2 linked regions of the Nitratifractor salsuginis DSM 16511 genome follow. The protein of the gene in region 1 interacts with the protein of each later gene in a pairwise test. Links are inferred from orthologs where the notes say so. Each region holds a gene or a part of one and is shown on either strand. Other genes may lie near its edges.

Region 1 (5,236 bases):
AACTTCTCCAGAAGATTATCCACCGCCACATTGGAATCGGCCGTCGCCAAAATATGCATTCCTTTCGAAGCGTGGGCTTGGATCACCCGGGTGAGGGTCGTGGTCTTTCCCGTACCCGGAGGCCCGTGGATCAGGAAAAGCTCTTCCATCCCCAGACTGCGCCGAAGGGCTTCGAGCTGGGGTTCGTTGAGCCCTTCCACCTCTTCAATCTTTGCCATAGGGGCTTCGCCGCAGGGCTCCAGCTCCAGCACGATGTCCCGAAGGCGCCGATAGGGATCGGGAAGGTGGCGCATCGACTCCAGATTCTTCTCCATACGCTTGAAGGTGACATCGTTGACGAAGAGATCCAGACGGACCTCCTCTTTCAGTGCCCACTTCGGAGGAACCTGGCTGAAGGCCAGCTCGATGTAGTTGCGCCCTACCCCCATCACCGTGGCGCTCAGATCGCTCTTGAGCGGTTCGCCCCGGCTCACCAGGACGATGTCGCCGCCGGAGATCTCCGTCTCGATCCTACGGTCCCGTCCGTAACGGACCAGATGCAGATCGAAAAGAGTCCCGGCCCGTCGCCCCCTCAAACCCAGGATCGCCCGCCCGAAACTCTCGAGCTCCCTGCCGCTGAAGCGCTTGATCTCTTCGATACGGCTACGCCGCTCCGCCTCCCGCTCCAACTCGATGAGCTGCCGGTACTCTTCGATGTAGTCGTGGATACGGCGGATACGATGACGCCGCCGCTCATCGGGAATCCACTCGGGCGGCACCTTGGGGACCAGGCCCCTTTTGAGGAGGTAGAGGACAAACCCGTCCGCTTCCCAGGTCCGGGAAATGTTGCCGGGCTTGATACCGTAGCGTCTGAGGAGACGCTCCCGCTTTTCCGCCGGATAGTCGATGGGTAGGGTCAGGTAGATCGCAGAGGGTTTGGCCATAGTCTCTCCTAAGGGCGGATCTCGATGGGGGTGCCGGGGTCGACCGCCTGCCAAATCTCATCCATATCGCCGTTGCTCACCGCGATGCAACCGGCCGTCCAGTAGAAGCGTTGGCGGATAATGGAGAGCCAGCCGAACCAGTTGGGCTGGCCGTGGATCATGATGGCTCCGCCGGGATTGACCCCCAACCGTTTGGCCCGCGCTTTGTCGGTACTGTTGGGATAGCTGACGTGAATCGCCCGATAGTAGCTGCTGTCGGCTTTCTTGAAGTCGAGGGTATAGTTCCCCTCCGGCGTCTTCTGGTCATGTTCCCGGCGCTTGGGCCCGACGGGATGTTTGCCCAGGGCGATATGATACTCCCGGTAGGGCTTGCCATTCCGTAAGAGATAGAGTTTTCGTTCCGATTTGATGATCAGAACCTTCTGAGCTTTGGGGATCGAGGGTTTCTTGGAGACAGAAAGGCTCTGCACCGTCTCGGAGACCGCTTTGAAGGCCGAAGGCCCGGCGGCAAAGATCAGACTGCCGAAAGCGAAGAGTAGCAATAAACGTAGCGTCATCGGATGATGTGCCCTACGAATTTGGAGAGGTTGTCGAGGATCAAACCGCCGCGGCGATAGCCCAGCCCGCAGGATTCATAGGCATAGAAGAGGCCGGCCTGGTAGCGATGGCCCTCCACATCCTGTGGAAGATCCACATACTCCTGATAGATCATCGGATAGTTCCCGTACTCCCCCGGAATATCGGCGACGACCGTCTCACCGTCACTCTCGAGGATCGCCACATTCCCCCCTTCCCTGCCGAAGAGGGGTTTGCGCACCTGCATCTTGCCCGGGATCGGTTTGAGCGAAGTTTCCAGCAAAAGGGGATGTCCGGGATAGAGGTCCCAAAGCACTTTGAGGATCCCCTTGCTCTGGAACATCAGCGTATAGGCGGGATTGAAGATGATCGCCTTTTGATTGCGCACGATCTGAGTCAGCAGCATCGCCAGATCGGGCTCTTCGAGGGCGATATCCTCCCAGGGGATGAGTTTGAACCAGAGTTCGTAATTGACATCCCGGTAAAAGATCCCCTCCTCGGCATCGAATTCGATCTCGTCGATGTAGGCAAACCCCGTCTCGAAACCCGCTTCGTCGGCAATGTACTGCAGCAGCCGGACCGTATTCTCCTCTTCGGGATTGCCGCGGACCGAGGTGAAGAGAAAGCGCCATCCTTCGTAGCGCTCTTTGAAAGCTTCGACACTCTCTTCCAGGGTCACGATTCGCTTGAAATTCTCCAAAAGGGCATCGTAGACGACATTGAACTGGGCCGCTTCATCCAAATCGTTCTTTTTGAGGATCGCCCACTGGACGATGGCGGTCTCGAAAAGGGCCGTCGGGGTATCGGCATTGAATTCCAGGAGCTTGATCGGTTTTCCATCGATCCCACCCGCCAGATCGAAACGGCCGTAGAGGTGCCAGTGTACTTCACTCTCCCAACTCTCCCTGATCAGTTCGACGAGGTTGAAGGGGATCCCGATCTCGTGGAAGAGGTTGTGCTCGATGACATACTCCCCCGCCGCCACATACATATCGTAGAGCTCGTTGCCGGCCCGGTAGTAAGCCTCGGCCTCTTCGGGGCTCACCTGCACCAGCACATCGGCCAGGTAGGGGGTCTCGTCGCTGTCGGTGTGCCAGACAAAACCCAGGGATTCGAGATAGGCCTTGTCGAGGGGTTCTACGGGAAGCAGGGAAACCATCTCATCCTCCAAAGAAGCCGCTACGGCCGCTGCGGCCACTGCGACCGCCGAAGAAACCGCTTCGCCGAGTCGTGTTCCGCCGTGTAGCTGTCGAGCCTTTTTTGAAGCTGTTGACACTGCGGTTATAAGCAGAAGGGGTCTTGTAACCGGCCCGACGGTTTTGCCGGTAATTGGGGTTGTTGAAGAGTTTGCTGCCGATCCAGGAGCCGATGATGGCTCCCGCGGCGCTGGCCAGGATCGCTTCACCGAGACTCAAGCCGCCCTGTTGGGCCACCTGTGCCCCTTCGGGACTCGTCAAAGGTGAGGTCCCGTTCTCGATCTTGGCCTCCTCCTTTTTGATCAATGCATCCATCTCGGCCCGGGTCAGGACCTTTTCGGTCCCGTCGAGCTTTTTGAGGATGATGCGGGTCTCCTTGGCGGGAAACTCTTCGGCGATCTTGTACTTGCCCGGTTTGACCTCTTCGATCACGACGAAAGCGTTCTTCTCCTGCGGCTGGACCGCCTGCTGCCCTTCATTGCGCTGCTGACAAGCACTCAGGCCTACGGCCAATAGTGCACCCAGCCCCAGGGCACCGATCTGTGAAGCTTTTTTGATGTAACGCATAAATCTCCTTCGTTGTCATTTTCTGTCAATATATTTCGTACGGTACTTGAATGGGAGTATGATAGCAAAAGAGACGGGGATTTGGGAGAGAAGAGAGGGGGAAAGAGGCCCGATCAATCCATCTGCTTGCGCAGGAAGGTGGGCACGTCGAGGATATCCTCGTCCAGAGGTTCTCCTCCGACGATCTTGCGCCCCTGATAGGTATGATAGGGGTTGGGGGTGTTGGCACTCTGCGAACCCAGGAGATCGGAGGCTTGCTGCACCTTCTCCGCCTGGGAGGGAGCGGAGACCGCTTCGGGCTCTTCGAAGCCGGTAGCGATGATGGTAATTTTGACCTGATCGATCTCCAGATTGGAGTCGGTCGTGGTACCGAAGATGACGCTGGCATCCTCGTCGGCATGCTCCTCGATGATCTCCATCGCCTCGGAGATCTGCAGGATGGGATAATCGGGGTGGATATGGAAATGGACCAGGACTCCTTTGGCCCCGTTGATGGAGATGTTGTCCAGCAACGGAGAGTCGATGGCCGCTTTGGCCGCATCGTAGGCGGCGTTGGCACCGGTGCTGCTGCCCGAACCCATCAGGGCGAGGCCGCGATGGCTCATGACGGTCTTGACGTCGGCGAAGTCGAGGTTGATATCGTTGGGGCCGTGAGAGAGGATGACATTGGAGATCCCCGATACCGCCTGGCAAAGCACATCGTCCACGAGACGGAAGCTCTCTTTAATGCCGAGGTTTTTCTCCACGATCGAGAGCAGCCGTTCATTGGGGATCACGATAATGGAATCACTTTCGCGTTTGAGCTCCTCCAGGCCGCCTTTGGCCAGTTTCTGGCGTTTGCGTCCCTCGAACTTGAAGGGAGTGGTCACAACGGAGACAGTCAGCGCTCCGACCTCTTTGGCCGCCTGGGCGATGATGGGAGCCGCTCCCGTCCCGGTACCGCCGCCGAGTCCGGCAGAGATGAAGACGATATCGGCCCCCGCCAGGGTGTCTTTGATTTCGCTGAAGCTCTCCAGCGCGGCTTCCCGGCCGATCTCCGGCTTCATACCGGCACCCAGCCCACGGGTCGCGTTGGATCCCAACTGCAACTTGATGGGAGCCATAGAAGAATCGAGGGCCTGGGCATCGGTATTGGCAACGATTAGGTCGATCCCCTTGACATTTTCGGAGATCATATGGTTGATCATATTGCCGCCACCGCCACCTACGCCGATGGCTTTGATCTTCGCACCCTCCAGTTCCGAACTGCCCGCTGTTGTCGTTTCGACTTCGATTTCAAAGTTTTCCATAAGTCTCTCTCCCCCTTTTTATGGTTTTTAGAATAGTTGTTTCGCCCAATTGACGAATCGGCTGAAAGGATTTCCTTCACGTTTTTTGCCGGCTGCGGCAAAGAGATCCCCTTCCTGATCGAGATCCAGAGTGTTCTGCTGGATCCCTTCACCCAGGTCGAGCCCGAGATCGATAGGCTCTCTCTTCTGCTTCAGCTCTTTGGGAGCCGTCTCTTTTTTGTCGAACTCGGCGATGTCGGTCACATTGGTCGTCTGGATCTCTTTGTGATGCAGAAGAGTTTTGCTGTGATCGATCTCGTACTGGGTATGCTCTCCCGCTTTATAGAGCAGAAGACCGATCACCGTCGAGAAGGAAGGATCCTTCAACTCCTCATACATCCCCCCGAGCTCTCTCGGGTAACCGATGCGCACCGGCATCCCGTGGAAAATCGCCTGGGCCAGCTCCCGAATCCCTTTGAGCTTTGTCAGCCCGCCGGTCAGGACGATCCCTGAACCGATCTGCTCTCTAAGCGCGCTCTTGTCCAGGGATTTGGAAAGGATCATCAACGCCTCTTCGACTCGGGCCAGGATCACGCTGTGGGCGATCTCCAGGGAGATGGTATTGCGGTTTTCGCTGTCCCCGATCACCGGCAATTCGATGGATTCGCTGGACTTCTCCAAGAGATTCCCATGGCGGATCTTTACC
Region 2 (5,693 bases), 220 kb from region 1 along the record:
CCAATGCGGCAACCCTGGCCGGGCATGTGGAGCTGGGAGACCATGTGGTTGTCGGCGGGATGACGCCGATCCACCAGTTCGTCCGGATCGGCGACTATGCGATGATCGCCGGGGCCAGTGCCCTGAGCCAGGATATCCCTCCTTATTGCCTGGCCGAGGGCAACCGGGCCCACCTGCGGGGCCTCAACCTCACCGGCCTGCGCCGCAAAATGGAGCGGGAAACCATCGACGCACTCAAGCAGGCCTACCGGGAACTTTTCGAAAGCGGCAAGCCGCTCAAAGAGACGGCCCAATCCCTACGGAAGTCGACGGAGCATCCCGCCGTCGCCAATCTCTGCCGCTTCATTCTGGAATCCCAACGCGGGATTCCCTTTAAAAGGAAACAATAATGTCACCAAAAAAATGCAGCTTCTGCGGAAGCCTCGAACGGGAAGAGAATCCCCTCATTGCGGGCAACAATGCCTACATCTGCTCCAACTGTGTCATCTCCGCCTACAAAATCCTCTTCGGCGATGAAGAGGAACAGCAGCCGGCAAGGGAATTCAACCCCAAACTCCTGACCCCCAAAGAACTCAAACACTTTCTCGACGAATACGTCATCGGTCAGGAGGAAGCGAAAAAGACCCTCTCCGTCGCCGTCTACAACCATTACAAGCGCCTCTTCAAGCATATTGAAGACGACGATACCGAGATCTCCAAATCCAACATCCTGCTCATCGGCCCCACCGGAAGCGGGAAAACCCTCCTGGCCCAGAGTATCGCCCGCTTCCTCGATGTGCCCATCGCCATTGCCGATGCGACAAACCTCACCGAAGCCGGTTATGTAGGCGAAGATGTGGAGAACATCCTTACCAAACTCCTAATGGCCGCCGACGGAGACGTGGACAAAGCCGAAAAGGGAATCGTCTTCATCGACGAGATCGACAAAATCGCCCGCCTGGGTGAGAACCGTTCCATCACCCGGGATGTCTCCGGTGAAGGGGTCCAGCAGGCCCTGCTGAAGATCATCGAAGGCTCCGTCGTCAACATCCCGCCCAAGGGAGGACGCAAACACCCCAACCAGGATTTCATCCAGATCGATACGTCCAACATCCTCTTTATCTGCGGGGGAGCTTTTGACGGACTCAATGAAATGATCAAACGTCGCCTGGGTGGAAACATTATGGGCTTCGGGCAAAAGCAGCACAGCAAGAACGAGGAGGAGAACCTCCTGCGTTTCGTGGAGCCCGACGACCTGGTCAACTACGGCCTGATCCCCGAGCTCATAGGCCGTCTGCACGTCATTGCCACCCTCAACCCTATCACGGTGGAGGATATGGTCCGCATTCTCACCGAGCCGAAAAACGCTCTGGTCAAGCAGTATCAGAAGCTTTTCGAGCTCGACGGGGTCCAGTTGACCTTCCAGCCCGAAGCCCTGGAGAAGATCGCTCAAAAAGCCATCGAGCGCAAAACAGGGGCCAGGGGTCTACGCTCCATTCTCGAGGAGATCCTGCTGGATATCATGTACGAACTACCTGAGCTGGAAGGGTACGAAGTGGTCATCACCCCTGATGTCGTGGAGAAGAAAGCACAGCCTCTCTATCTCAAACAGAAAAAAAGCGCATAAAGGATCAGCATGTTCGGATTTGTCAAAAACATTTTCGGGGCCTTCTCCAAAGACTTGGCCATCGACCTCGGGACAGCCAACACCCTGGTCCTGGTCAAAGGCCAGGGGATCAGCATCAACGAACCCTCCGTCGTCGCCATCCAGGTGGACAAGCACGGCCAGGAGCACATCCTCGCCGTCGGCCAGGAAGCCAAAAACATGGTCGGTAAAACCCCGGGGAACATCAAAGCGATCCGCCCGATGAAAGACGGCGTCATCGCCGATTTCCACGTCACCGAGATGATGATCGAATACTTCATCCGCAAAGTTCATGGGCGAAAAAGCTTCTCCTCTCCCCGGGTCGTCATCTGCGTTCCCTACGGTTTGACCCAGGTTGAACGCAAAGCGGTCAAAGAGTCCGCCCTCAATGCCGGCGCCCGCTATGTCTACCTGATCGAAGAGCCTATGGCCGCCGCCATCGGGGCCGGCCTGCCGGTCAAAGATCCCCAGGGGAACCTCGTCGTCGACATCGGGGGCGGAACCACCGAGATCGGCGTCATCTCCCTGGGCGGCCTGGTCATCAGCAAATCGATCCGAGTCGCCGGGGACAAACTCGACGCTTCCATCGTCGATTATGTCAAAAAGAAATTCAACCTCCTGATCGGGGATCGGGTCGCCGAAGAGCTCAAGATCAAGATCGGGACCGCCATCAAACTCGATGAGGAGCTCATCACCACTGTGCGGGGTCGTGACCAGGTGGAGGGGACCCTAACGTCCGTAGAGATCACCAGTGAGCATATCCGTGAAGCGATGGCTGAACAGCTCAAGCAGATCGCCGAAGCCCTCAAGAGCGTCCTGGAGCAAACTCCTCCCGACCTGGCCGGAGATATCGTGGAAAACGGAGTGGTCCTCACCGGCGGCGGGGCCCTGATCCGCGGCCTGGACAAATACCTCTCCGATATCGTCAAGCTTCCGGTTTACATCGCCGAAGACCCGCTTCTGGCGGTCGCCAAAGGTACCGGCAAAGCCCTGGATGAGCTGGATCTTCTCCAGCAGGCCGCTTTCGACGATTGATCGTCGTTTTCCGATACTGAATGAAGTCCCGTCTCCTTCTCCTCCTGCTCCTGGCGACGATCCTCTTTGTGCTCCTGGGTCAAAACAGGCAGGGAATCCGAAGCAGCCTTATCGGTTTCATCAATCCCATCAAAACGGGATACAAAAACATCCTTCGCAATCTCAGTGACAAGAGCCACAGCTACCTGATGCAAAAAGAGCAGATCGAGAAGCTCACCCGGGAAAATCGGGTCCTGAGAAAATACCTCCTCGACCAAACCCATTACCTGCGGCAGATCGCCAGTATTTATAACAAGCTTCCCTCTTTGCAGAAGCTTCCCTACAGAAACATCACCCTTGTCGATACCGTCTCCTATGTCAAGCTCAACAAATTCGACGAAATCCTCCTCAGCCTTCCCAAAAAGACCCCCCTCGAAGAGGGCAAGGTCTATGGCTTGATCCAGGATGAAGTGGTCGCCGGAACCGCCCAACTCAAAAAGGGGATCCTCTACGGCTATCTAATCACCAATCCCAAAAGCCGTTTCAGCGTCTATACCGGGCCCAAACGCTACCCGGGAATCGCTATGGGAACCGGCGACAAGCTCATCGCCGTCAAATACATCCCAAAATGGGCTAAAATCCGACCGGGTGACCGGGTCGAGACCAGCGGGCTCGACGGGATCTTCTTCGCCTATGTCCCCGTGGGAGAAGTGGTCCGCGTCGCCATCGAGGGGAGTTACAAAACCGCCTACGTCCGCCCTTATGCCGATACGATGCACCCGAGGCTCTTCTTCCTGATCACCGATGCCAAGCCCTATCTGGCCTCTTCCTACGATCAGAACCGTTCCTTCCCCGGGCAAGAGTATCCCTATGCCCACCAGGCACCCCGCCAGGCCGATCACAATATCAGCAGTATTCCCGAAGCGGTCCAGACCAAAGAGTTGGAGATCAATCCCGCGGAGTTTGAGATCCCCCAGGAACCCGAACCCAAACCCGTGAGGATCAACAAACCCAAAAAACACCCCAAAAGCTCTACCCTGCCGAAAGCCAAGACCCTGCCGACCCAACAACAGACGCTCCCGAAAGAGAATATGGGACCGCTCCAACAGCAACCCATCCCGGAGAAAAAAGCACCCCGAAAACGCCATCATCCCTCCCCCTTCGACATCCTAAACGAAACCCGCCCCTGAGTGGGATGGAAGATAGAAGATTGAAGATTATGGATTTGGGATTCGGAAGTCAATGGCACCAATCTTCTCAGCGCTCAACGCTCAGCTCTCAACTCTCAGCTCTCTGAAAATAACTAATACGCTTCTATGGGACTTTCGAGTATAATATCCAACTAAAACCGAAGGGGTGCTCTCTATGCCCAAGCGCGAAGATATCCAAACCATTTTACTGATCGGCTCCGGCCCCATCGTCATCGGCCAAGCCTGTGAATTCGACTACTCCGGTACCCAGGCCGCCAAGACCCTCAAGGAGCTCGGCTACCGGGTCGTCCTGATCAACTCCAACCCGGCGACCATTATGACCGATCCCGAGTTTGCCCACCGCACCTATATCGAACCCATCGAACCCGAGATCATCGCCCGCATCATCGAAAAAGAGAAGGTCGATGCCATCCTCCCCACGATGGGAGGCCAAACCGCCCTCAACGTCGCGATGGAGATGTATGAGCGGGGGATGCTCGACGGGGTCGAATTCCTTGGCGCCAATCCCGAGGCGATCAAAAAAGGCGAAGACCGCCAAGCCTTCAAAGAGGCGATGCAAAAGATCGGGATGGACCTTCCCATCTCCAAATACGCCTACAATATGGATGAAGCGATCGCCGCCGCCAAAGAGATCGGCTTTCCCCTGATCATCCGCGCCTCCTATACCCTCGCCGGCGGGGGTTCCGGCGTCGCCTACAATATGGACGAGTTCAAAGAGATCGCCAAAGGTGGGCTTGAAGCCAGCCCCATCAATGAAATCCTTATCGAAGAGTCGCTCCTGGGATGGAAAGAGTATGAGATGGAGGTCATCCGCGACCGCGCCGACAACTGCATCATCGTCTGCTCCATCGAAAACCTGGATCCTATGGGCGTCCATACCGGCGACTCCATCACCGTCGCACCGGCCCTGACCCTGACCGACAAAGAGTATCAGCGTATGCGGGACGCCAGTTTCGCCATTTTGCGGGAGATCGGCGTCGATACCGGCGGCTCGAATGTCCAATTCTCCGTCAATCCCGAGACGGGACGTATGATTGTCATTGAGATGAACCCCAGGGTCTCCCGCTCCTCGGCCCTGGCTTCCAAGGCCACCGGCTACCCCATCGCCAAGGTCGCCACTCTCCTGGCCGTGGGCTACACCCTCGATGAGATCAGTAACGACATCACCGGTACCCCCGCCAGTTTCGAGCCGGTCATCGACTACATCGTCACCAAGATCCCCCGCTTCACTTTCGAAAAATTCCCCATGGCCGACAGTACCCTCACCACCGCAATGAAATCGGTGGGCGAAGTGATGAGCATCGGGCGGACTTTCAAAGAGTCTTTCCAAAAGGCCCTGGTCTCCCTGGAGACGGGGCTCATCGGTTTCGACCCCGTCGATTGCGACGAAGAGACCCTGGTGCGGGAGATCCGCCGCCCCAATGCCGAGCGCTTCCGCTACGTTTTCGAAGCCCTGCGCCGGGGCAAGAGTGTCGAAGAGATCCACGAGCTCTGCCGCATCGACCCCTGGTTCCTCTATCAGTTTGAAGAGTTAGCCGCCGCTGAAGCCGCCGTCACCCTGGAGACCCTCCACGACGCCGAACAGCTCCACCGCCTCAAATGCGACGGCTTCAGCGATGCGATGATCGCGGCGGTCCTCAACCGAAAAGAGGGGCTCAGCCTCACCGAAAACGATATCTACACCGCCCGCAAAAAGCTGGGCGTTGAGCAGCAATACAACGAGGTGGACACCTGTGCCGCCGAGTTCGAAGCCCTCACCCCCTACCTCTACTCCACCACCAACATCACCCCCCTCCCCGACGCGGGCCGCAAACCCGAAGCGGGCAAAAAGAAGGTCCTCGTCA

The links.
Region 2: the proteins of ftsZ (region 1) and NITSA_RS06185 interact in binary tests that used the Escherichia coli proteins (3 or more experiments, as listed by UniProt). The link is inferred for Nitratifractor salsuginis DSM 16511 from one-to-one orthologs.

What each region holds. Positions count from the first base shown.
Region 1 is NC_014935.1:1,433,792-1,439,027, forward strand. What follows is about bases 2,464-5,236. They hold ftsZ (cell division protein FtsZ), read right to left. Parts: upstream 4,552-5,236; coding sequence 3,376-4,551; downstream 2,464-3,375. Other genes in these bases: NITSA_RS07270 (glutathionylspermidine synthase family protein), read right to left, coding at 2,464-2,658; NITSA_RS07275 (UPF0323 family lipoprotein), read right to left, coding at 2,660-3,262; ftsA (cell division protein FtsA), read right to left, coding at 4,579-5,236. Outside these bases: NITSA_RS07260 (IGHMBP2 family helicase), read right to left, coding at 1-923; NITSA_RS07265 (L,D-transpeptidase family protein), read right to left, coding at 932-1,480; more of NITSA_RS07270, read right to left, coding at 1,477-2,463. UniProt on the Escherichia coli protein: Essential cell division protein that forms a contractile ring structure (Z ring) at the future cell division site. The regulation of the ring assembly controls the timing and the location of cell division.
Region 2 is NC_014935.1:1,214,148-1,219,840, forward strand. The notes cover bases 659-3,637. They hold NITSA_RS06185 (rod shape-determining protein), read left to right. Parts: upstream 659-1,615; coding sequence 1,616-2,659; downstream 2,660-3,637. Other genes in these bases: clpX (ATP-dependent Clp protease ATP-binding subunit ClpX), read left to right, coding at 659-1,606; mreC (rod shape-determining protein MreC), read left to right, coding at 2,680-3,637. In the rest of the region: lpxA (acyl-ACP--UDP-N-acetylglucosamine O-acyltransferase), read left to right, coding at 1-389; more of clpX, read left to right, coding at 389-658; more of mreC, read left to right, coding at 3,638-3,828; carB (carbamoyl-phosphate synthase large subunit), read left to right, coding at 4,004-5,693. UniProt on the Escherichia coli protein: Forms membrane-associated dynamic filaments that are essential for cell shape determination. Acts by regulating cell wall synthesis and cell elongation, and thus cell shape.